Linked DNA regions of Sporocytophaga myxococcoides. The protein of the gene in region 1 interacts with the protein of each later gene in a pairwise test. Links are inferred from orthologs where the notes say so. Each region holds a gene or a part of one and is shown in the gene's direction. Other genes may lie near its edges.

Region 1 (12,534 bases):
ATCCTGTGAAATGGGGGATGTGTTGCCTCCTTTTATTGTTCAGAGATTAAGACAAGGTTTCAAGGATTTTGGTCAGAAAATGAGAGGATATCTGACCAATGAAGCTCAGATTGTAGGTGTTGAAAGCAGAACGTCATCACCGGTATCTATCCCGAGAAAAAAGGAGGAAAGGGAACATATACAGATCAAAAGATTGTTCCCTTGTGGTGAGGGAGCCGGATACGCAGGAGGTATTGTATCTGCTGCCATGGATGGCGAAAAATGTGCGGAAAGTCTTGCGGCAATTTATGGATCTAAGAATCATTGATTTTTGAATATTATGAATAAAAGAACTGTCATTTTGGGCGCTACCCCCGATTCATCAAGGTTTGCATATAAAGCAGCTCATATGCTGGTGAAATTCGGTCATGAAATATTTCCTGTAGGAATTAAAAAGGGTGAGGTTGCCGGAAAAACTATTATGAATGACAAGCCAGACATCGAAGAAATAGACACCATCACCTTGTATGTTGGTCCGCAGAATCAGACCAGTCTTTATGAATATATAATCAATCTGAAGCCCAAAAGGATTATATTTAATCCAGGTACCGAGAATGATGAACTGATTGAGTTGGCTCAGAAAAATAATATAGAACCAGTAATGGGGTGCACACTTGTGATGTTATCTGTAGGGACATATTAATGATCTGATAGATAGTTGGTTGGTTGTTTTGAAAACTTATTTCGCCCTGTTGATAAATATTTATCCATTCCTCCCTTATAAAGGCGAATAATCTAATTAAAAATTGTAAATTTACACTTTACAATACCCTTCTATAATGAGCGAAATTACTGATAAAGTGAGCAATTACTCAGCGGATAACATTCAAGTTCTGGAAGGCCTGGAAGCTGTTAGAAAGCGTCCGGCCATGTATATCGGAGATATTGGCGTTAAAGGTCTTCATCACCTTGTCTGGGAAGTAGTGGATAACTCCATTGACGAAGCCCTGGCAGGCTATTGTGATACGATAAATGTCACTATAAATGAGGATAATTCAATAACTGTTTCTGATAACGGTCGTGGTATTCCAACAGGAATTCACACTAAGGAAAACAGATCTGCACTTGAAGTCGTTATGACGGTACTTCATGCAGGAGGAAAATTTGATAAGGATACCTACAAAGTATCCGGAGGTCTTCACGGTGTGGGGGTTTCCTGCGTAAATGCATTATCTATCCATTTAAAAGTGACTGTTCACAGAGAGGGAAAAATTTTCCAGCAGGAATATTCAAAGGGTGTCCCTCAATATGCTGTAAAAATCATAGGAGAAAGTGAAAAAACAGGAACCACTGTTCATTTCATGCCTGATGATACGATATTTACAACAAAAGAATATAAATACGAAACCGTTGCAACCCGTTTAAGAGAATTGGCATTCCTTAATAAAGGAATTACAATTAACCTTACAGATACAAGAACGAAGGGAGAAGACGGGACTTCTATTACGGAAACTTTTTATTCGCAAGGTGGTCTGAGAGAGTTTGTTCAGTATCTTGATTCAACAAGAGAGAAACTTATTCCTGATCCATTATACATGGAGAGCGATAAAGGACCGATTCCTGTTGAAGTTGCAATGCAGTATAATACTTCTTATACTGAAAATGTATTTTCCTACGTCAATAATATCAATACAATTGAGGGAGGAACACACGTTGCCGGTTTCAGACGTGCCTTAACCAGAACCTTGAAAGCTTATGCTGAAAAATCAGGAATGCTGGAGAAGCTGAAGATTGAAATCAGTGGAGATGACTTCAGAGAAGGTCTGACAGCAATTGTTTCAGTGAAAGTGGCTGAACCTCAGTTTGAAGGTCAGACAAAAACAAAATTAGGGAACTCTGATGTAATGGGAGCTGTAGATGTGGTAGTGGGAGACATGCTTACTACTTATCTGGAAGAACACCCGAAAGAGGCGAAATCAATAGTGGCCAAAGTAGTTCTTGCTGCTCAGGCCAGGTTAGCGGCTAAGAAAGCAAGGGAAATGGTTCAGAGAAAGAACGTACTTTCCGGAACTGGTTTACCAGGTAAACTTGCAGACTGTTCAGAGTCTGATCCTTCACTTTGCGAAGTTTACCTTGTAGAGGGTGACTCTGCGGGAGGATCTGCAAAACAGGGAAGAGACAGAAAATTCCAGGCAATCCTGCCACTAAGAGGTAAAATTCTTAATGTGGAAAAAGCCCAAGAACACAGAATTTACGAAAATGATGAAATAAAAAATATCATCACTGCACTAGGTGTCAGCTTTGGAACTCCTGAAGATGATAAAGCCCTGAATCTTGATAAGTTGAGATACCACAAAATCATCATCATGACCGATGCTGATATTGATGGTAGTCACATCAGGACTTTGATTCTTACTTTCTTCTTCAGATACATGAAGAAGCTGATAGAAAATGGCTATCTCTATATTGCACTTCCACCACTTTACCTTGTTAAAAAAGGAAAAGAGGAAAGATATTGCTGGACTGAAGATCAACGCGATATGGCAATAAAGGAAATTGCTAAAGAAGGAAAAGAAGACTCTGTTAACATACAGAGATATAAAGGTCTCGGAGAGATGAACCCGGAGCAGTTGTGGACAACAACTATGGATCCGGAGAAAAGAAGTTTAAAGAAAGTATCTATCGAGTCTGCCGCGGAAGCAGATCACCTGTTTTCAATGCTGATGGGAGATGAAGTAGCGCCTCGCCGCGAATTCATTGAGAAAAACGCTAAATACGCAAAACTGGATATCTAAAATATATCGGTGGTACTCAGGTAATTTTAAACTTTTTCCGGATATATATTATTTTTATATCAAGGAAGGTTTATAAATTGCATTTAATTATGCATACCTCTAATCATTGAAAGTGAAAATAAGAAAGCTCCTGGGAGGGTTCCGAACTGTTGAGACGATAAAAAATAAACTTAACAGGTATAGAAGACATATTTCAATGTTACTGCAACAGACCCCGGTAATTACCAATAGTAAGTACATCAGCAGAGATCTTAGCTGGATGAAATTCAACTACAGAGTTTTGGACCAGGCTAAGAAGTCTAATCGGACGATTTTTGAAAGACTTAAATTTCTTGCAATAACGTCTTCCAACCTTGATGAATTTTTTATGATCAGGGTTGGAAGTCTTTACAATTATATAGATTACGGTAAGGAAAGAGTCGATTATTCCGGCCTTAGAGAGATTCCTTTTAGAAAAACTCTACTTAACGAAGTTCAGGACTTTTGTAAAGATCAGGTTGCATATTATGGAAAAGAACTTAAGCCATTATTTTCGGAAAACGGATTTGTAATTGCCGGAATCGAAGATCTTTTTGAGGAAGAAAAGGAGAAGGTGATTTCTTATTTCAAAAAACTCGTCTTCCCAATGCTTACTCCGATGGTATATGATAATTACCATTCGTTCCCAATTCTAATGAATAAAATCCTGATTTTTGGTGTCATTACCAGGAATAAGGAAAGTGCTTCCGACCAGAGAAAATTATCCTTTGTTCAGATTCCCCAAAACCTGCCTCGATTCTTTGAAATTGAAAGGGACGAGAAAATTATCTTTATTCCTATTGAAGAAATAATTCGCTGGCAAATTCATAAGCTGTTCAGAAATGTCGACATATTATCTGTAAACCTCTTCCGTATTACAAGAAACGGCGATTTTTCACTTGAAGAAAGTGATGATATGGAAGCTCAATTTATTGATGAAATAAAGAGGAAGCTAAAAACCAGAAGAACAGCAAGGGTTGTGAGGGTTGAAGTAGAGCCAAAATATTCTCAATGGATGATGAAGCTATTAACGGAACGTTGGGAAATTGATGAATCTAATATTTTTGTCAATGACAACCTCATTGATTATACCAGCCTTTGGCAGATTATCAATCATAAAAGATTTAAAGACAAACTTCCAACTCTTGCAGCTCCTGTAAAGCCTATAAGCTTTGGCAAAGAAGTGGATGAAGACCTTTTCGAGTATCTTAAGTTTCATGATGTACTGCTACATCATCCTTATAATAATGTCAGACCTGTTATTGATCTGATAGAACGTGCTGCTGAAGATCCGGATGTACTTTCAATCAAAATCACAATATACAGATTGGCTAAGGAGTCTAGAATAACAAATGCTTTATTAAAGGCAGCTGAAAATGGTAAACACGTTTCTGTTCTCTTTGAAGTCAAAGCCAGATTTGACGAAGAAAATAATATTAAGGAAGCTCAGAGACTCCAGAAAGCCGGTTGCTTCGTAATATATGGTGTAAGCAACTATAAGACGCACACCAAGCTGATGATGATTGTTCGTAAAGAGGACAACGAGAAAGTAACAAGATATGTGCATATGTCCAGCGGTAATTATAATGAAGAGACTGCTAAGTTTTATACAGATCTTGGACTGCTTACTACCAATGAGGTTTATGCGCATGACATCAATGAATTCTTTAATGTTATAACAGGCCATTCTGTACATTCGGAATATAAATATCTGATCACCGCACCTGGAAATATGCGGAAGAAGCTTATAGAGCTTATCAATCAGGAGGCTGAAAATGCGAAGAACGGATTGCCTAGTGGAATTGTAATAAAAATAAACTCTCTTCAAGATAATGAAACGATAGACGCTCTATATCTTGCATCTCAGGCGGGAGTTTCAATAAAACTGATAGTAAGAGGAATGTGTTGCCTCAGACCAGGTGTGGAAGGCGTTAGTGAAAATATCTTTGTTAAATCAATTGTAGGTAACTTTCTTGAGCACTCCAGAATCTACTATTTCCATAATGCAGGCGATTCAAAAGTATACGGCGGTAGTGCCGATATGATGGTGAGAAGTTTTGAAAGAAGAATTGAATCTCTGTTTCTGATTGCAGATCCATTATTGAAACAACAAACAATCAGTATACTAGATTACTCACTTAAAGATAATGTGAACAGCTATGTGTTGTTAAACGACGGTACTTATGTTAATCAGGCCACTGAAGGAGAAGAGCCGTTTAATGTGCATGAAGAGTTTTATAAAGTTACCAAAGAAATCGTTTTAAAAGCAAAGCTCTTCTAATTCAGAAGGGCTTTGTTTATTTTTACCCGCAATATTTTAATAATAAAATTTTAATGGAAGAACCAGAGAGAAAAAGCAACAGGCTGGAAACTTACTGTGGCTTGTTGTTAGCTGTATTTGCTGCAATACTTGCTATTGCAGATCTGGGCGGAGGGAAATACGGAGATGATGAAATTATTGAGACGAATGAGAAAAGCTCAGCTTATATGTGGTATCAGTCCAAGAGTATTAAAGAATCATTGGCTGAAGGACAAGGAGAGTTATTAAAGTCATTGCTTAGGTCAGGAGTGATTGTAGAGGATAAAAGGACAGCTATTGAAGGTGTTGTTGCAGGACTAGAAAAAGAGGTGGAGAGATATTCAAAAGAGAAAAAGGAAATTCTCCTTGGATCAAAAGCAGTAGGAGAGGAAAACTGGGTACAGGAGCTGAATGGAAAACTTGGTCAGGTAATTGGGGTAAAAGAATGGGAAGAACATCTGCAGGTGCTCGGAAGGGCAGGAGATTATTTTGATCTTGCCACACTCTTTCTTCAGCTAGCTCTTGTGATGGGTGCAATAAGCCTTATTTCTTCAACAGAGAAAAGTAAAAAAGCTTTTTTTATGTTGCTAATAGGTCTTGGATTAGTAGGAAGTTCGTTTACAATTTATGCATTCAGCATTGTTCATTAATATATGAAAGTACCTGTATCTGCTGTCGTCATAACATACAATGAGGAAAGAAACATTGAAAGATGTTTAAAATCTCTTGCTCGCATTACTGATGATATTGTAGTAGTGGATTCCTTTAGCAGAGACAATACTGAAGACATCTGCAGAAGATACAAAGTTAATTTTCTGAGAAGAAATTGGGAGGGATACGGTCCTACAAAGAATCTCGGCAATAGTTATGCTCGGTATGATTATATACTTTCTCTGGATGCTGATGAAGAGCTGTCCGAAGAGCTAATTGAAGAAATCAAAAGCGAATTGAATCATCCTCAATTTGATTGCTACGAAATACCTAGGAAGTCTAATTTCTGTGGGAAATGGCTGAAGTTTGGGCACTGGAATCCGGAATCACATGTAAGGGTTTTCCGTAAAGATAAAATCAAATGGGATAATAGTCCGGTGCATGAAAAGCTGAATATGGAGAAAGGGACGAGTGTAAAAAAACTTAAAGGAGCCATTCTTCATTATACTATTTATTCACTTGATCAGTATGATCAGAAAAATGATAAGTATAGCACGCTGGCAGCTGAAAGACTTTTTAAAGAAGGAAAAAAGCCCGGATTTATGAAATTATACATAAGTCCGTTTTATAGATTTTTCCATTCCTACATCCTTAAGTTGGGTATTCTGGATGGCTATTACGGTTATATCATAGCAAGAGAAACAGGTAAAGTTACCTTTCAAAAATATAATAAACTAAAAAAGTTAAGGGCGGAAAAGTAAGTTCCCGGATTATTTCGGGAACTTATTAGTATTAATAATGGTGACTTGATTTACATCGAGCATATTTCTCCTGAACAACATTTGAATCAATCCATCTTTCAGACCTAGTTCAGGCACAAGCATTTCTTTAGCTCCTGCATATCGCATTACCGATATATATATATCCGAAGCGGGAACAATAACGTCAGCCCGGTCAGGGTTAAGATTTAACACATGAATTCTGTCTTCATAGGTCATAGCGGCTACCTGTTTCTGGACTCCTTCAATCTTGTCAATCTTTATGCTAGGTTTCAGGTCTTTGGATCTTGAGAGGTTTGCAAGTTCATATATTTTTCCAATATTACCTCCTGTACCTATAGCATATACAGGCTTTTCAGCTTTTGAAATATTATCGCTAACCCACTTTTCCATTCTATTCCATTCCTCAGGCGCATCAAGTTTGTTCAGTCTTCTTACAGATCCGATTTTAAAGGATTGTGCAGCAACTTTATTTTTGTTTACAAATATGTTCAGCTCTGTGCTACCGCCACCTACATCAATATGAATGTAACTTTTTTCATCAAGTTCATTGAAAAGTACCGCATTGATGAGATCAGCTTCCTGATCTCCATCAATAATATCAATTGAAATACCAACCTCTTTCTTTACTCGTTCTGCAATTTCCTTTCCATTGGTGGATTCGCGCATCGCTGAAGTAGCGCAGAAGATATAATCATCTACTTCATATAGTTCTAAAAGCATTTTAAAGGTTTTCATGAGCTTTACGAACTTTTCTGCTTTTTCAGGACTGATCTTATTAAACTGAAATACATCCTGACCAAGTCTAAGCGGAAAACGAACATATTCAAGTTTTTTAAAATTGAATATTTCATTGTGTTTCAGGATGCTTGTTATCTGAAAACGGATAGCGTTGGAGCCAATGTCTACTGCAGCAAATTTCAAATTAATTGATGGGTTTTAATGTAAAATTGAACAGCATTGGATTTCAGGAGTTAATCTGAAATAAAGCTGTTTGTAATTCAATCCAAAAATAGAGGAATTAAGGAAAAGACATGTTTAAAATGTTGAAAAATTATTACATCATGCGTGGAAAGGAAAGAATTTTGGATATAATTTATTTAAAAAGAAACTTTATTAGTAATTTGCATTGAACTTATCCGGAAAGACGGAGGGATTGGGCCCTTAGATGTCTTAGCAACCCTTTAATAGAAGGTGCTAACTCCCACTCTGAGAATTTTATTTTCAGCAGAGAAAGATAAGGTAGAACTCCTTCCCCGGGAATCTCTCCGTTTAAGCTCTTCATCATATTATTCATCTAAAAAAAGTTATTGAAAAATGACTGTTGACATTCAGGAAGTATTAAAGAAAAGAATACTTGTGCTTGATGGCGCTATGGGAACCATGATTCAGGGATATACCCTTGAAGAAGCTGATTTTAGAGGGGAAAGATTCAAAGATCATAAAGGAGATTTAAAAGGTAATAATGACTTGTTATCGCTTACTCGTCCTGATGTTATCAAAGAAATCCACTTGAAATACCTTGAAGCGGGCGCTGATATAATTGAAACCAATACTTTTAGTGGTACTTCGATTGCTATGGCGGATTATCATATGGAAGATCTTGTTTATGAACTAAATTTTGAATCTGCAAGAATTGCCAAAGAAGCTACAGATATATATAATAAGAAGGATCCTTCAAAACCCAGATTTGTGGCTGGTTCTATAGGTCCCACAAACAGAACGGCTTCCTTGTCTCCTGATGTCAATAATCCTGGCTACAGAGCAGTAACTTTTGATGATCTTGTAAAAGCATATTATGAACAAGTAAAAGGGCTTGCAGAGGGAGGGGCAGATCTGTTTCTTGTCGAAACGGTTTTCGATACACTTAACTGCAAAGCGGCTTTATTTGCAATTGAATCGTATAAAGAAGACACAGGATCAAAAATTCCTGTTATGATCTCAGGCACCATTACGGATGCAAGCGGAAGGACCTTATCCGGACAAACAGTCGAAGCTTTTTTATATTCTGTTACTCACTTACCTGTTTTAACTGTAGGCTTTAACTGCGCATTAGGAGCAAAACAGCTGAAGCAACACATCAGAGATTTAGCAAAGGAATCAGTTACAGGGATCAGTGCACACCCTAATGCGGGGCTGCCCAATGAATTCGGGCAATATGATGAAAGTCCGGAGGAGATGGCTTCTACTATCAAAGAATTTCTTGAGGAAGGTTTACTGAATATTATAGGTGGATGCTGTGGTACAACACCTGCGCACATTAAAGCAATTGCAGATTTAGCAGCTAAATACAAGCCAAGAACAAAACCTGAATCAGATCATCTTTCAAGATACAGCGGACTTGAGCCATTGAAAGTCTTCAAAGGAGCTAACTTTATCAATATTGGAGAAAGAACCAACGTAACAGGTTCTAAAATGTTTGCACGTCTTATCAAAGAGGGTAATTATGAAGAAGCCCTTGCTGTAGCAAGAAACCAGGTTGAAGGTGGTGCTCAGGTTATCGATGTGAATATGGATGAGGGGATGCTGGATTCTGAGCAGGCAATGACAACCTTCCTTAATCTTATAGCTTCTGAGCCCGATATTGCCAAACTTCCTATTATGGTGGATTCGTCCAAATGGTCGGTAATTGAAGCTGGCCTTAAATGTGTTCAAGGTAAAGCTATTGTAAATTCAATAAGCTTAAAGGAGGGAGAAGAGAAATTTAAGGAACATGCGAGGAAAGTCAGAAAGTATGGAGCTGCTGTTGTTGTCATGGCTTTTGATGAACAGGGACAGGCAGACTCTTACCAAAGAAGAATAGAAATTTGTAAAAGAGCTTATGATATACTAACCAAGGAGGTTAACTTCCCTGCAGAAGACATCATTTTTGATCCGAATATTCTTACTGTTGCTACAGGTATTGAAGAACACAATAACTATGCAGTAGATTTTATCAATGCTACCAAATGGATTAAAGAAAATCTACCTGGAGTAAAAGTAAGTGGAGGAGTTAGTAACATATCTTTTTCTTTCAGAGGAAATGATGTGGTTAGAGAAGCGATGCACTCCGCATTTCTGTATCACGCAATTAAAGCTGGCCTAGATATGGGTATTGTGAATGCGGGTATGATTGAGGTCTATGAAAATATTCCTAAAGATCTGCTGGAGCATGTTGAAGATGTATTGCTTAACAGACGTCCGGATGCCACCGAACGAATGCTCGAAATGGCTGAAAAGGTTAAGAACAAGGGTAAGGAAACTGTTAAAGATGAAACCTGGCGCAAGCTTCCTGTGAATGAAAGGTTAGCTCATGCTTTGGTTAAGGGTATAGTTGATTATATTGATGAGGATGTTGAAGAAGCAAGGCACATGTTCGATAAACCTTTGGAGGTTATTGAAGGACCTTTAATGGATGGAATGAACATTGTTGGTGATCTTTTCGGTGAAGGAAAAATGTTCTTGCCTCAGGTGGTCAAGAGCGCAAGGGTAATGAAAAAAGCAGTAGCTTATCTGCTTCCATTTATAGAGGAAGAAAAGAAAAAAGGAGGAGGAGAAGGGCAAAATGCTGGTAAGATCCTTATGGCGACTGTAAAGGGTGATGTTCATGATATTGGTAAAAATATAGTTGGAGTAGTCTTAGGTTGTAATAACTACGAGATCATCGATCTTGGAGTAATGGTGCCTACTGATAAAATCATTAAAGCGGCTCAGGAAAATAATGTAGATATCGTAGGATTAAGCGGTCTGATAACTCCTTCTCTTGATGAAATGGTTACAGTTGCAAGGGAAATGGAAAAAGCAGGTTTAAAAGTCCCGCTTATGATCGGAGGTGCTACAACTTCAAGAATACATACCGCAGTGAAAATTGATCCACATTACAGCGGATCTGTTGTTCATGTTCTGGATGCCTCAAGAAGCGTTCCGGTTGCCGGAAGCCTTATGAATCGTGAAGCCAAAGATAATTTTATTAAGAATCTTAAAGCCGAATATTCTAAAGCACGCGAAGAACATTCTAAAAGGCAGAAAGATAAAAATTATATCACCATTGATCAGGCAAGGGCTAATAAAGCTCCTATTGACTGGACATCTACTAAAGTCACCAAACCTGCTTTTCTGGGTACAAAATTCTTCGATGATTACTCCTTATCAGAAATTAGCAAGTACATCGACTGGACTCCTTTCTTCCAGACCTGGCAGCTTAAAGGAAAGTTTCCTAAAATTTTTGAAGACCCTATTATCGGTATAGAGGCAAAAAAACTATATGATGATGCTAGAGCTCTATTAAAAGAGGTAATCGACAAAAAATTACTTCAGGCAAAAGCAGTTATAGGCTTCTATCCTGCAACAAGAGGAGGTGATGATGATATCATTCTGCATGAGTTTAATAAGGAAGTAATTGATCATGGTAATCACAAGCATGAAGTTTTCAGAGAAGATAGAAGTAAAATCCTTACGACTTTTCATACATTAAGACAACAAGGATTGAAAGGCAAAGGTATACCTAATTTGGCGCTCAGTGATTTCATCGCCCCAAAAGAATCGGGAATTAATGATTACATCGGTGGTTTTGCAGTGACTGCAGGTATAGGTATTGAACCTTTACTCGAAAAGTATGAAAAAGATCACGACGATTACAACTCCATACTTATCAAAGCTATAGCAGACAGACTGGCAGAAGCTTTTGCAGAATGCATGCATGAGAAGGTAAGAAAGGAGTATTGGGGATATGCAAGTGGAGAGTCGTTTGATAATGAAGCTTTAATAAAAGAAGAGTATGTGGGGATAAGACCTGCTCCAGGATATCCTGCATGTCCGGATCATACAGAGAAAAGTATTTTATTCAAGTTGCTGGATCCCAACTGTAGAACAGGAATTGCGCTAACTGAGAGCTTTGCCATGTATCCGGCATCATCTGTTAGTGGCATGTATTTTTCTCACCCTGATTCTAAATATTTTGGATTGGGTAAAATAGAAAAAGATCAGGTGACTGATTATGCCAAGAGAAAGAACATGTCTGTGGAAGAGGTTGAGAAGTGGCTTAGTCCGGTTTTGAACTATGATTAGAAGCTAAAAGCTAAAAGCGGAAGGCGAAAAGTTGAATGGCTGTCGTGATGGGCAGCCATTCTGCTTTGAATAGATTTAAAAAAAGCTGTCTCATCATATCTGAGACAGCTTTTCTGTTTTTTTTATAAAACCAGTATTATGGGTTAGCCTGAGCTTGAGTTTGCTGGCTGTAGTCATTGATCAATGAGAATGCAGATTGTTTTAAAGTATTTAATTTTTCAACTCCTTTCTGCACCTGGTCATTTACATCGCTTTTTAATTGAGATGCTTTATCAGAGATATTTTTTCTGGTTACATCTCCTTTTTCCGGTGCTAATAAAATACCGGCAATTGCGCCCGTCGCCGCTCCGGCAAGGAAACCCAAAAATATTTTCACATTTTCGTCCATAATTACATTAGGTTTTGGTTGTACATCCAGTTCCTTTACTGTATAATAAGTGATTTTGAGTGAAATATGTTTCCTTTAGTGAGTAATAGTTAATGGAAAAAATTGGTGAAATTGGACTTTTTTTACCTTCAAAGGGATAGATACTTGTATTTTATAGATGAAAATCCTATATTTTGTGTATCAAAAGTATCACTGTTTTGCTTCTTAGTTGGCAGTGAAAACAAAATCCGCCAAAAATGTTTTCCCAAAGTATTGATCATTTACGTCTCGAGTGGCTCATTAATTTTTACAATAAATTAACTGAGTTAAAAGAATTTCTGGAAATTTCGGATGAAGCGCTGAATTCTATACGTAATGATTTGAAAATGTATCAGTTCTCCTTGAAAAGAATTGAATTTGCAAAGAAACAAGTTAGAAGGAATAACCTTGTAAAAGATTTTTATGCCTATGGCGAAAAAATTGAAGTGCAGGAAACGTTATCAGATTTTGATGAAATTGAGGTTCCTCAAAACGTCACACCGGGAATATTTAAAAGAATCTCTGAATATGTAGAGCACCTGAAAAAAACACCTCAGTTTT
Region 2 (12,754 bases), on another replicon or contig:
GTAGGCGTGGGAGGATGTTATTATCTGCATACACATACTCTGGATTATAAAATATTATTGCCAGCTTTTGCTTGTGGTTTTTTCTCTGCAGCCGTATTAAACATAAATAACATTCGCGATATTGAATCTGATAGGCTTGCGGGTAAATATTCTATCCCGGTCAGGTTGGGCAAAGGTAAAGCAAAGATTTATCACTGGATTCTTCTTATCGGAGGCTTTGGCTCCGCAGTTACTTATATAGTTTTAAATGAAAATCATTCAATAGGAAAGTGGTTGTTCCTATTGAGTTTCCCTTTGATATTCATTACAGGTATAAAAGTAACCAGAGAAAATGACTCAGAAAAAATTGATCCTCAGTTAAAGCTCATGGCACTTTCTACTTTAGTTTTTGTAATCTTGTTTGGATTAGGCTTATTATTGTCCTGAAGCTGTTAATAACTAAATTATTTTCCTCTTTCTATTTCCCTTAATTTTTCTGTACTTAAGCATCATATTCTTATTATAAATTTTTCGGTGTGTGAAGAAGCTAGAAGGAAAAGTCAGTATTATTACCGGAGGAGCTCAGGGGATTGGGAAAAAGACTGTAGAGAGGTTTTCTTCGGAAGGTTCATCTGTTATTATTTGGGACATTGACATTGAAAAGGGTAAAGAAACCCTTAAAGAAATAAAAGAAAACGGAATGGAAGATGTGACATTTATGGAAGTGGACACAACCCGTTTTGCTCAGGTAGAGGAGGCCGCAAGAAGTGTTTTTGCATCAAGAGGACAAATTGATATTCTTATCAACAATGCTGGTATTACCAGAGATGCTGCATCTCTGAATATGAGTAAGGAACAATGGCAACAGGTAATAGATCTGAACCTTACAGGTGTATTTAACTGTACTAAAGCTATTGCCCCATATATGGTTCAAAAGCAATTTGGCCGGATTATCAACACTTCATCTTTAGTGGGAATATATAGTAATTTCGGACAGGCCAATTATGCTGCAGCCAAATCAGGATTGGTAGGTATAACCAAAGTATGGGCGAGAGAATTAAGTAGACATGGTATTACTGTAAATGCAGTGACGCCTGGTTTTATAGAAACCGAATCTTTAAAAAATGTGCCAGAGAAAATCGTTAAAAGTATTAAGGATAAAATTCCTGTAGGAAGACTTGGTAAACCCGAAGATGTATCTAATGCTTATATCTTTTTGGCATCGGAGGAGAGTTCATACATAAGCGGATCCGTACTTACTATAGATGGGGGCTTTGTTTCTTAGCATAAAGCTGAAAGTATTAATAAAAAAAGAGGCATTCGCCTCTTTCTACTTTTAACTTTAAGCTTTCTGCCTTCCGCTTTCCGCCCTTAAACTGTCTCAAACTTTTCTTCAGGGATATCTACCTTTAACTTTAGCCTTTCTACTTCTTGCTTCTGACTTTCAACTTTCAGCTTTTGGCTTTTAACTCTTCGCTTTCTACCTTTATTCAATGGGTATTTTCTTCCTGAGAGATTATTAAATACCATCGCTATTAAAAATAAGATAATTACTCCGCTTGCGACAGGGGAGACTACATACCAGTATCCAAGTTCTTTTATTTTAGCAGAGCCAATATTGGCAATAAGGGCTGTAGCTCCTCCTGGAGGATGTAGAGTTTTGGTCATTTGCATCACCATGATGCTTAATGAAACAGCCAGGGTAGATGCAAACCATAATGTGTCCGGCAACAATTGAGCCGTCGTTACCCCTACAATAGCTGAAAGGATGTGCCCTCCAAACAAGTTTCTTGGTTGAGATAATGGGCTGTTTGAAACACCATATAATAATACTGCTGAAGCACCAAAAGATCCAATCAAAAAGATATGGTCCTGAACTTCAAAAATCTGGCTATTAATAAGGCCAATAAGTCCGATACCACAAAACGACCCAAGGAAAGTCCATAAGAGGTCACTCTTATGCAACATGGTTTCCCGATACATGACATATTTGGCAATTCTGAATTTTCTTGAAAGGTTAATGTTAGGAGTATTTTTAACAGAACTCGATACTTTAATTTTCATTGTGGTCAAACTGAATTAAAAACGAAGGGCTGCTTCAGTATTTTATTATGAAGCAGCCCCAAATTTATCTAAAAACCGGGAATTAATTCAGATTCCAGGTACATTGTTTTAGCGGGGATTGACCAGCCACCGCCTGGTCGCATTTATAATTAACCATTTCTGAAATAGTCAGATATGTTTCGTAAGTCAATCCTGGAGTTTCGTTAAAATGATATAGATTAACTGAGTAAACAGGGTTGCAAACTTCGTTATTTTGAGAATTAGAAATTCCAGCTGTGAGTGCCAACGTCTTAAAAGTGATAGAAATAGTTTTTGTCATGGCATTAAGGGTTAAATTGTTAAAGGATTGATTTAAACCTGTTACTACAGGAAATTAGCCAAAGCCAACTACTAAAGCAAACAACAACAACAGCAATTATTGTTGTTATATGCATTTAACGTAATGGCAAAACGAAAGTTTACTGAAGAACCTTGTCCCTTAGTCACTTTTTCTTTTAAATCTTTAAATTGGGCTGTATTCATAAGTGTCAATTTATATTTGTTCCGAATAATCGGAACTAGGATTTAGCACCTTACATTTTTGGTGGCAGGTTGCTAGAAGTTCTCAGAGCCTATTCTCTCCCTTCTTCTTTATAAATCAACTACACACGGTAGGTGATCGCATTACAAATATATGCTACTGGAATTTTTGTTCCAAATAGTTTAACAAAAATATATTAGCTGATGAATTTATTAAAAATTAAAATCCCCAGTTTAGCTTGAATTCCAAACCGAGGATCAGGCAAATTGTTAATACAACTTAAAATATTAGAGACATTTACAACTTTTCTTTTATAGCTTTTCTATAAATTCAAATAATTCACTTTTAATACTTCTCATTTCTTTATGAAAACCATCCACTTTTTCAGTTAAGTCTCTATGTCTTTCTCTGTATACTTCGTCATAGTCTTTTGGCCTGTTTTGCATAATTCCGGCAAGGTACATTTCATGGGCTTGTGTTTGCATATAAAGGTGCTCTAGCCAGTCATTATGCATTTTACTTAGAATTTTTTCATAATCTCTCAATTCCTCCTTGTCATCTTCAGTCTTTACTTTCAGAAGTTGTTTATTAATCAGATTTTTAAAAAAAAGTATCTCATCCTTCCACAAGTCCATTTCACTCAGCCATTCTCTTGTCTGCTGATGCAGGACTTCAAGACTTCCTTCAAGAAGGTAAGTTGTTTTTGGGGATTCAAGTAATTGTGTCATAGTAACTATTATATTATTTGAGAAATTTTAATTTCTGATACAGGAAATCTTAAAATTGTCACCAATTGAGTGGATCTTAAGCCTTCCGGTTTTTCAAAATATATTTCATGATATTTTCCAACGAACTCCAGATTCTTGCTTTTGGCAAAGTCATGAACCTTTTCCAGTGATTTCTTTCCTTCGGCTCTGTCACCTTTAAATGATGTTTGTAGACTCAAACCTTCTGAAAGGTGACTTAAAGCAATTGACTGAGTAAAAGACCAATCAGGATTTTCTGCCAAAACCATTTCCTTTGAAATGTTCAAAACATCTTTATTAACTATGGCTGGCTCATTGATCATGATTGCCCATTTCCATCTGGTGTCCAGGTTAAAATCAAACGGCCTGTCATCTTTCCACCACAAAACCTCAATAGGGGTAATTTCATTCGTACAAATGTTGATCATTGGAGTCCTGGCTGATAAAATTTTTTTAGCGTATTCATCAACTTTGAAAAGCGTTAAAGCAGCCTGCAAAAAGTGCATATCCAACTGGGCAGGCCCTTCCCCATATAGGGTTAAATAGTTAAAGTCAGGTACTTCTACCAGTCTAACCTCCTCTATGGAAGTATCATACAAATGCTTGCTCAGATCAATCAAGGCCTCCATATTATTATTATGCATTTTTACTTTAACTCTGTGAAATTCTGTTATTGAGAATTCCAGATTAATTCTCCTTACATACAATAAAAAGCACAAACCCAACGTTATTTGTTCCATCTTAGGAGCAACTCCGTTTTATCCTCATAAATTTTTTACTTGATACTAATGACAGAATGAGAGGGATAATTTCGTTAATTAACAAATGGGGAACTTTTGATTGTATAATAGTTCCAATATTCAAAAAACACAGACTTGTTAAATCTGAATGTGTATAAATAAAAGCCAAATTTAGGATGTCAAATTGTGGGCATTCGCTAAAAATACTTATCTTGCTACATTAAAAAATCCTAATTTCCATTTATAATATCTATGGCGGAAGGCGAAAACATTATTCCTATTAACATTGAAGATGAAATGAGGGGAGCTTACATCGATTATTCGATGTCAGTTATCATTTCAAGGGCATTACCAGACGTAAGAGACGGATTAAAACCCGTACACAGAAGGGTGCTTTTCGGAATGTCTGAACTAGGTGTTAACTGGAACAAACCTTACAAAAAATCGGCGAGAATAGTTGGTGAAGTACTTGGTAAATTCCACCCTCACGGTGACGCATCGGTATATGATTCCATGGTTCGTATGGCACAACCATGGTCTTTGAGATATATGATGGTCGATGGACAAGGAAACTTCGGATCTATAGACGGTGATTCTCCTGCGGCAATGAGGTATACTGAGGCTAGATTCAAGAGAATCGCCGAAGAAATGCTTTCTGATATAAACAAGAATACAGTAGATTTTCAGCCAAACTTTGATGATTCCCTTGAAGAACCCACAGTTCTTCCTTCAAAGGTGCCAAATCTTTTGATTAACGGAACTTCCGGTATCGCTGTTGGTATGGCTACCAATATGGCTCCACATAATCTACGTGAAGTTGTGGATGGTGTTTGTGCATATATTGATAACAATGACATCACAATTGAGGAGCTGATGGAATTCGTAAAAGCTCCTGATTTTCCAACAGGAGGAACCATTTATGGTTATCAAGGAGTAAAATCGGCATTTGAAACAGGTCGTGGAAGAGTTGTAGTACGAGCAAATGCCACTTTTGAAAATACTCCTACAGGAAGAGATATGATTGTTGTCCACGATATTCCATATATGGTCAACAAGGCCTCAATGGTGGAAAAAACAGCACAACTGATCAATGAAAAGAAAATTGAAGGAATTTCTGACATCAGAGATGAATCGGATAGAGAAGGACTTCGCATAGTATATGAATTAAAAAAAGATGCTATTCCAAGCATCGTTTTAAATAATCTGTATAAATATACTCAGCTTCAGTCATCTTTCGGAGTAAACAACGTTGCGCTTGTAAATGGCAGGCCGATGACTGTAAATCTGAAAGACATGATCAGACATTTTGTGGATCATCGTCATGAAGTTATTGTAAGAAGAACGAAGTTTGAGCTGGAAGAAGCGGAAAAGCGTGCACATATCCTTCAAGGATATCTGATTGCCCTGGATCACCTTGATGAAGTTATAAAATTAATCAGAAATTCCAGAGATCCGGAAGAAGCTAAAAAAGGCTTAATGGAAAACTTTGGAATGTCGGAGATTCAGGCAAAGGCGGTTCTTGAATTAAGACTTCAGCGTTTAACAGGCATGGAGCGTGACAAAATCGTAAAGGAATACGAAGAAGTTATGGCTTTAATTGCAAGGTTAAATGAAATTCTTAACAGCGTTGAACTCAGAATGCAAATCATCAAAAATGAGTCTCTTGAAATGAAAGAACGTTATGGTGATGAAAGAAGAACTCAAATTGTACACTCTGCTGATGATATTGACATAGAAGATATTATCGCTGATGATGAAATGGTTATTACTATTTCACATGAAGGGTATATTAAACGTACACCATTAACTGAATATCGTTCTCAATCCAGAGGAGGAGTTGGCTCAAGAGGGGCAGTATCTAAAGAAGATGATTTTACAGAGCATCTTTTTATAGCGACAATGCATAATTATCTCCTGATTTTTACAGATTCAGGAAAAGTTTTCTGGCAAAAAGTTTATGGTATACCTGAAGGCAGCAAAACTTCTAAAGGAAGGCCTATTCAGAACCTGATCAATGTAGAAAAAGAAGATAAAGTAAGGGCAATTATTAATGTAAAAACATTAGAGAATGTTGACTACATCAATAATAACTTTATTATAATGGTGACAGAGAATGGAACCATTAAAAAAACTTCTCTGGAAGCCTTCTCTCGTCCTAGATCCAACGGTATTCAGGCAATTACCATTAATGAAGGTGATAAACTTCTGAACGTAAGGTTGACGAATGGAAGTAATGAAATCGTTATTGCACTGAAATCAGGAAGGGCAATAAGGTTTAATGAAGAACATGTTCGTCCTATGGGTAGAAATGCTGCCGGGGTAAGAGGTGTTACCTTAGCAGATGATGAGGACAAAGTAATCGGAATGGTTTGCCTGAGTTGTTCAGATAATAATCTGCTTGTTGTATCCGAAAAAGGATATGGTAAACGTTCTGATATTGATGATTACAGAGTAACAAACAGAGGGGGGAAAGGAGTTAAAACTCTTAATATCACTGAAAAAACCGGTAAACTGGTAGCAATAATGGATGTTTCGGATAAAGATGAATTAATGATCATCAATAAATCCGGAATTACTATAAGAATGCCGGTTTCAGATCTTAGAGTAGTTGGAAGAGCGACTCAAGGTGTCAGACTAATAAAACTCAGCGAAACTGATGAAATAGCATCTATTGCCAAGATTGAAAACCTTGCTACAGATGAAAATCTATCAGAGTCAACTGAACCAACAACAGAAATACCGGATATAGAAGCACAACTTCCAAATCCTGAAGCTCCTGAAGAGTCTCAGTCCGAAGAGGAAGAAAATGATAATGAGTAAATTTAGAAATGCCGGAATTTTATTTCGGCATTTTTTTATAAATATCACATAAACAGTCTTTTAACTATATAAATCTAAAGAATTGATTTAGCTATGAAAAGAATCTTTTTGAGTGTAATATTAAGTGGATGTTGTCTGATTGGAGTCGCCCAGAACTCTGCTGTTACCAATGCAATCCTTTATCATAGAGATGGGGATTTGATAAAAGCGAAACAGGAAATTGACGGAGCAAGTCAACACGAAAAAACAAAGGCCAATGCAAAAACCTGGTATTATAAAGGACTGATATATCAGGACATTGCAATGAATCAGAAGGCTGAAGTAAAGGCTGCTGCACCGGAAGCACTTCAGACTTCCTATGAATCCTATAACAAAGCTGTCGAATTGGAACAATCTAAAGGAGAATATTCAAAAATGTCTTCTGTAAAATTGCAGGAAATATGGGGCTTGTTTATAAATAAAGGATTTGCAGAATATGAGGCTAGTAACTATAAACAAGCCATCTCAAGTTTTGAAATTGCCCAAAAAATAAAACCTGCTGATACACTTGCATATATCAATGCTATTTATGCCGCTGAACAGATTCAAGAAATGAATGTCATTAAAAACAGTGTAGTAAAACTAAATTCTCTGAACTACAAAAGCCCTATTCTATATTATTATCAGATAACAATTGAAAATGAAATAGAAAAAAGTCCTGAGAAAGCACTTGCAACAGTTAAAAAAGGATTGGTGGATTTCCCAAACAATAAGACGCTTCTGGAGCTTCAAAAAAATCTTTATTTGCAAACAGGTAAAGATTCAGAAGCGGCAGCATCTATAGAAAATCTGATTAAGAATAACCCAAATGATATAAATCTTCTGAACCAGCTTGCTGTATTGTATGGTAAAACAGATACGGATAAAGCTTTGCATACATACGGAAAGGTGTTATCCATTGAACCAAATGATTTGATTGCCAATTTTAACACAGCTGTTATTTATTACAATACTGGAAAAGAGAAACATCAAAAACTTGGAACCCTAAGCGTAGGAGCGTATCAGAAAGAAGGAAAAGTACTTGAAGCTGAGATTGACGATTTATTCAAAAGATCTCTTGATCATGCACAAAAAGCACTGGCAAAAGCAGAAGAGCCTAGCGACAAGCAACAACTTGATGTGTTAATTAAAGAATTAAATAAGTCTGTTAAAAAATAAAGATAATATTTAAATCCTCAGTAATTAATACCTGAAAGCTCTCTTTCAGGTATTTTTTTGTGATTTCGATTAAAAAAAAAAGTCAGAACTTGTTGTAACGAGCTGAAGTTCAGTTGTATTTTTCCTATAAATAGTTTACCTTGCTGCAGTAAAATTGAATAAAAACAGGATTGTTGGTTAAGGTTCTTGTTTAAATTCTATTTAATCTGCATTAAATATAAATTAAAACTTTCGGTTTTTAAGTCTTATCCATTAATTTTACTTCTTTATCGAATTTCCCTGTGTAACTATACTTTAATTTATTTCGTAAAAATACATTGAAACCTTACTTATACCGTTATGCAAAAAATTGACCAGGTAATAATTGTAGGCAAAAACAGCGATTTCACAAGCCGTATAAAATCTTCCATTGAATCCACAGGAATGGCAGAACAAATTAAGCTCGCTCTCAATGGAGGCCATGCATTTCTGTATCTAGACCATCTTCATTTAGGCAAAAAATTAAAGGAATCTAAAATATTGGTGCTGCTTGATATGAACACTCCAATTGTTGATGGATGGGATTTCCTGAAAGATTATGCCAATGCTTCCCAACTTGAAAAGGAAAATGTAATTATTGTCATAATGAACGAACACCTTTCAAACGAAGAAAAGAGTAAAGCGAGTAAAATGGGAGCCAATTATTTTCTGTTTTCTTCATTTACTGTTAATGCGCTTACTTATATCGTTCAGAAACATTTCTTTAACAGTACTGTCAGGAAAATCAGGAATTGTTATGAAACGTTTAGACCATTGAGACTTGGTGCAGCTTAATTCGGTTTAATCAGCAATATCTTGTGGCTATTTTTTAAACTTCATATTTATTAGAGATATCATAGCTCATTCTCCAAGAGGGTAATGAACCTTGTTGTATTTATACTTTGAATTATCACACTAATGATCATCTACTTATAAGTAGTTCAATTCATATTTTAGGGGACTAGATCAATTCAAAAAATTATACTTCACTCTTGTTAATGCAAAGGGAAATTCTATTTTTGATTAATATAAAAATAGATTTTTATAGCTATGAGCGAAATAAAACCAGGAGACTTTGTGAAAATCAATGGTCAGGACACTGCAGTAGAAGTCCTTTCTGTTAAAGGCAACGACCTTGAAGTTGCTATGGGTATTATGAAAATGACTGTTAAGAAAAATAAAGTCACCTTTTCTCAACCACCGGCAGAGGCAACAAAGTCAGCCTCTTTTGATTCCGGAAATATTACTATAGACACTAAAGAGAAGTTACTACACTTTCAGTTTGAGCTTGATGTTAGAGGCAAAGCTAAAGAAGATGTAATTAACTTATTAACCAACTGGGTTGATGATGCTCTTCTGTTGGGTTTGCCGGAAGCAAGGATCGTGCATGGAAGAGGAAGTGGTGTATTAAAAGATACAGTAAGATCTTTCCTGAGAAAATACAAAGAAGTAGAAAGTGTAGCAGATGAAGTCCGTGAGAAAGGAGGAGACCACGTTACCCTTGTTAAATTCAAAGCGTAAGAATATACTACTCAATAAATAAAATAGCATCAGATTTTTCAATATATGAATCTGGTGCTTTTTTATTTCCTACTGACACACTGTTGTCAGTCATTCTCTTTTTATTTGTATTGATAAGATCGCTTTATATAAATACTTTGAACATGACGCCTTCGGATATTTTATACTATAGACTTATAAATCATGGGCTGGTGAATAGCAATAAAAAAACTTGTGAGGAAGTAGTGCAAAAATCAGGTGTTATTCAATCTCAGGATTTTTCGGCATCTAAATTGGCAATTGGTTTACGGCTACTCAATTCTTCAGAATCAACTATTATAAAAAGTATCAATGACGGGTCAATTTTGAGAACTTCTGCATTGAGGGGAACTCTGCATATTGTATCTTCCAAAGATATAAAATGGATACTTGATCTGGCTGGTTCTGCGGTTATTAATCGAATGCAGAAACAGTATTATAGTGTAGGCCTGGATGAAAAAATATTTTCAAAAGCATTTAGGATCTTTTCTAAAGAGTTAGATGGCAAGTTTCTTACCAGACAGGAGCTTTATTCAAAACTTAATGAACATAAAATTTCTCCTGAGGAAAACAGAGGAGTATATCTGATTAACCGAGCATCTCTTGAGAAGATCATTTGCCAGGGACCAATGAAAGGTAAAGAGACAACCTTTACGCTGCTTGATGCCTGGGCTCCTAAAGCCAATACCCTAGAACGAAAAGATGCCTTACCTGAACTTGCCAAAAGATATTTTCAAAGTCATGGACCTGCAACTTTTGAAGATTTTATAAACTGGTCAGGATTATCAAATGCAGATGCAAAAAATGCTTTTGAATCTATACTATCCAGGATGACTAAAGAAACTTTGAACCAATCCCAATATTGGTTCTATGGTAGTCTTGAGAAAAATCCTTTACCTGATAAAGTATATCTGCTTCCGGCTTTTGATGAATATATATTAGGATACAAAAATCGAGACTTGTTTCTGGATGCTGAGCAAAGCAGGAAAGTCATTACTGTAAATGGATTGTTTTATCCTACAGTTATTGTAAATGGGAAAGTGGTCGGAATCTGGAAAAGAATACATTCCAAAGGAAAAGTAATTCTGGATTTTCAACTCTTTGATAACCTCAGTAAGATGAAGCATGCTGCAATCAAAGATGAGATTAAAAGACTTGAAAACTTTCTGGAAATGCCTGTAATTATGAAGATTTGAAAAATAACTTGAATATAAGATAATTAAACTGTAGACGGATATAGTTATGAGAAAGCAATTTGAAAACGTATTAGTCTTCAAAACGGATAAGAAAGTTTTAACTTATCAGGAAATGATACAAGAAGCTTTAGTGGAATATAAAGATGAGATCAGTTGGACAGTTGACATGGATGATCAAGACAAAGTTTTGAGAATAGAATGCAATTCATTATCTCCAGAAGAAATTATTCATAAAATGAAACAAGCAGAGTTCTTTTGTGAAGAACTAGAAGATTAAAAGTACCTTTGATTGGATCAGGTTCAAAGATTCTCTTCTGCATCGAATTTTTTTTGAGTAAATTGTGATTTGATTATCATTACGACTTAGATCAAATGAAAGGGATTTTTAAAACACTTATTATTTTCCTGCAATTATCATTTGTACCTGTTAAAGATTTTAAACCTGAAATATTTGTCTTCATTGCAGAGGATGTTTTTCAGCTTTCGGACGGAAGACTAGTAGTTAGTGGACAAATTAAAACCGGAAACATAAAGAATAGTGATAAACTTATTGTAGAGATTGATAACATTAATAAACTTCTTGTCATTCAACATATGGAAGTTTTTGGAAAACCTCAAGGAACAGCGATTGGAGTCAAAGGAGATTTTGTCACATTTACTATTTCTGATATTGTAAAGGATAATGTAGGGAGGGGAACTGTTTTTTTAAAGGAAAGATAAAGTAAAAAGAGTAAATTTTAATCTGTCCTAAAAAAAGACTAGATCATATTCATTAAAACCAGTATCTCATTTAAAGTGTTATTTCAATACAATTGATTTTTTTATAAACAGCATCTTATTTTTTGGGTTTAAAACCTCATTTTTTATTTAAAATTAAAAGAACTCCTCCATTTTATGAACTAGGGGTAAACTACTTATAGTCCTAGTCATATTTTGCCGTAAAATTCAAATTTAAGAATCCAAAAGTAAATATTATACCTTGTTTCTTAGAATAATGCAATATTAGCTTTTCTTGACTACTTATTTTTTTATTTAAAAAATAGGTAGTTTTACTTATTTTTTAGTTTGATTTTTGTTATGTTTGATTTTGAAGGTTATTTGTTAAAAAAAACATAAAAATTTGTCATGATAGGTTAAAATTTTATGTCAATAAACAAAAATACTATTTGGATATTTGAATTTACAGTACATTAATGACTCAATTTTAGAATAAGTAGAGTTTTAGTAATTTAAAGAATAAGGCTATGTCATCAAACCCTAAAGAAAGTTTAAAATCTACTTGTTCCTATTGCGGAGTTGGCTGCGGTATTATAGTCGAAAAGGATAAAAAGGGAAAAATCAATGTAAAAGGGAATCCGGATCATCCGGGAAGCAAAGGAATGCTTTGTTCTAAAGGAATGAATCTCCACTACACTGTAAATGACAAAAGCGACAGATTATTGTATCCTATGATGAGATACAGCCGCGGAGATCAGATGCAGAGAGTATCTTGGGATAGTGCATTGGACAGAGCTGCTGCGGTATTTAAAAATTTTATCCTGAAATATGGGCCGGATTCCGTAGGGTTGTATGCTTCAGGCCAGATGCTGACGGAAGAATATTATGTAGCAAATAAACTGGTAAAAGGATTTTGGGGAACCAATAACATTGATACAAACTCAAGATTATGTATGAGCTCAGCTGTTGCAGGATACAAGCTGGCACTTGGAGAAGATTCTGTTCCTGTTTGCTATGATGATATTGAGCTTGCTGATACTTTTTTGATAACAGGTGCAAATCCTGCCTGGTGCCATCCGATTATTTTCAGAAGACTGGAAGCCCACAAATCGAAGAACCCTAATACAAAAATAATAGTCGTAGATCCAAGAAAGACTCAGACCGCATCAATGGCGGATATTCATTTGCAGATCAATCCCGGGACTGATATTGTCTTGT

What was found.
Region 2: the proteins of gyrB (region 1) and gyrA interact in binary tests that used the Escherichia coli proteins (3 or more experiments, as listed by UniProt). The link is inferred for Sporocytophaga myxococcoides from one-to-one orthologs.

The regions. Positions count from the first base shown.
Region 1 is NZ_BBLT01000004.1:126,277-138,810, reverse strand. Bases 378-3,296 are described here. They hold gyrB (DNA topoisomerase (ATP-hydrolyzing) subunit B), read left to right. Parts: upstream 378-818; coding sequence 819-2,774; downstream 2,775-3,296. Other genes in these bases: ppk1 (polyphosphate kinase 1), read left to right, coding at 2,971-3,296; MYP_RS10825 (CoA-binding protein), read left to right, coding at 378-682. Also shown: MYP_RS10830 (NAD(P)/FAD-dependent oxidoreductase), read left to right, coding at 1-307; more of MYP_RS10825, read left to right, coding at 320-377; more of ppk1, read left to right, coding at 3,297-5,073; MYP_RS10810 (DUF4337 domain-containing protein), read left to right, coding at 5,127-5,741; MYP_RS10805 (glycosyltransferase family 2 protein), read left to right, coding at 5,745-6,503; MYP_RS10800 (Ppx/GppA phosphatase family protein), read right to left, coding at 6,513-7,445; metH (methionine synthase), read left to right, coding at 7,839-11,567; MYP_RS10790 (YtxH domain-containing protein), read right to left, coding at 11,704-11,955; MYP_RS10785 (hypothetical protein), read left to right, coding at 12,192-12,534. UniProt on the Escherichia coli protein: DNA gyrase negatively supercoils closed circular double-stranded DNA in an ATP-dependent manner to maintain chromosomes in an underwound state.
Region 2 is NZ_BBLT01000009.1:38,997-51,750, reverse strand. Bases 3,947-7,085 are described here. They hold gyrA (DNA gyrase subunit A), read left to right. Parts: upstream 3,947-4,301; coding sequence 4,302-6,869; downstream 6,870-7,085. Other genes in these bases: MYP_RS18790 (tetratricopeptide repeat protein), read left to right, coding at 6,963-7,085; MYP_RS18800 (GyrI-like domain-containing protein), read right to left, coding at 3,947-4,049. In the rest of the region: MYP_RS18825 (1,4-dihydroxy-2-naphthoate polyprenyltransferase), read left to right, coding at 1-426; 3-oxoacyl-ACP reductase FabG, read left to right, coding at 518-1,264; MYP_RS18815 (HPP family protein), read right to left, coding at 1,351-2,043; MYP_RS18810 (hypothetical protein), read right to left, coding at 2,126-2,362; MYP_RS18805 (hypothetical protein), read right to left, coding at 2,875-3,291; more of MYP_RS18800, read right to left, coding at 3,300-3,946; more of MYP_RS18790, read left to right, coding at 7,086-8,066; MYP_RS18785 (response regulator), read left to right, coding at 8,406-8,879; MYP_RS18780 (Smr/MutS family protein), read left to right, coding at 9,135-9,605; MYP_RS18775 (winged helix DNA-binding domain-containing protein), read left to right, coding at 9,749-10,819; MYP_RS18770 (hypothetical protein), read left to right, coding at 10,866-11,096; MYP_RS18765 (hypothetical protein), read left to right, coding at 11,192-11,539; MYP_RS18760 (nitrate reductase), read left to right, coding at 12,064-12,754. UniProt on the Escherichia coli protein: A type II topoisomerase that negatively supercoils closed circular double-stranded (ds) DNA in an ATP-dependent manner to maintain chromosomes in an underwound state.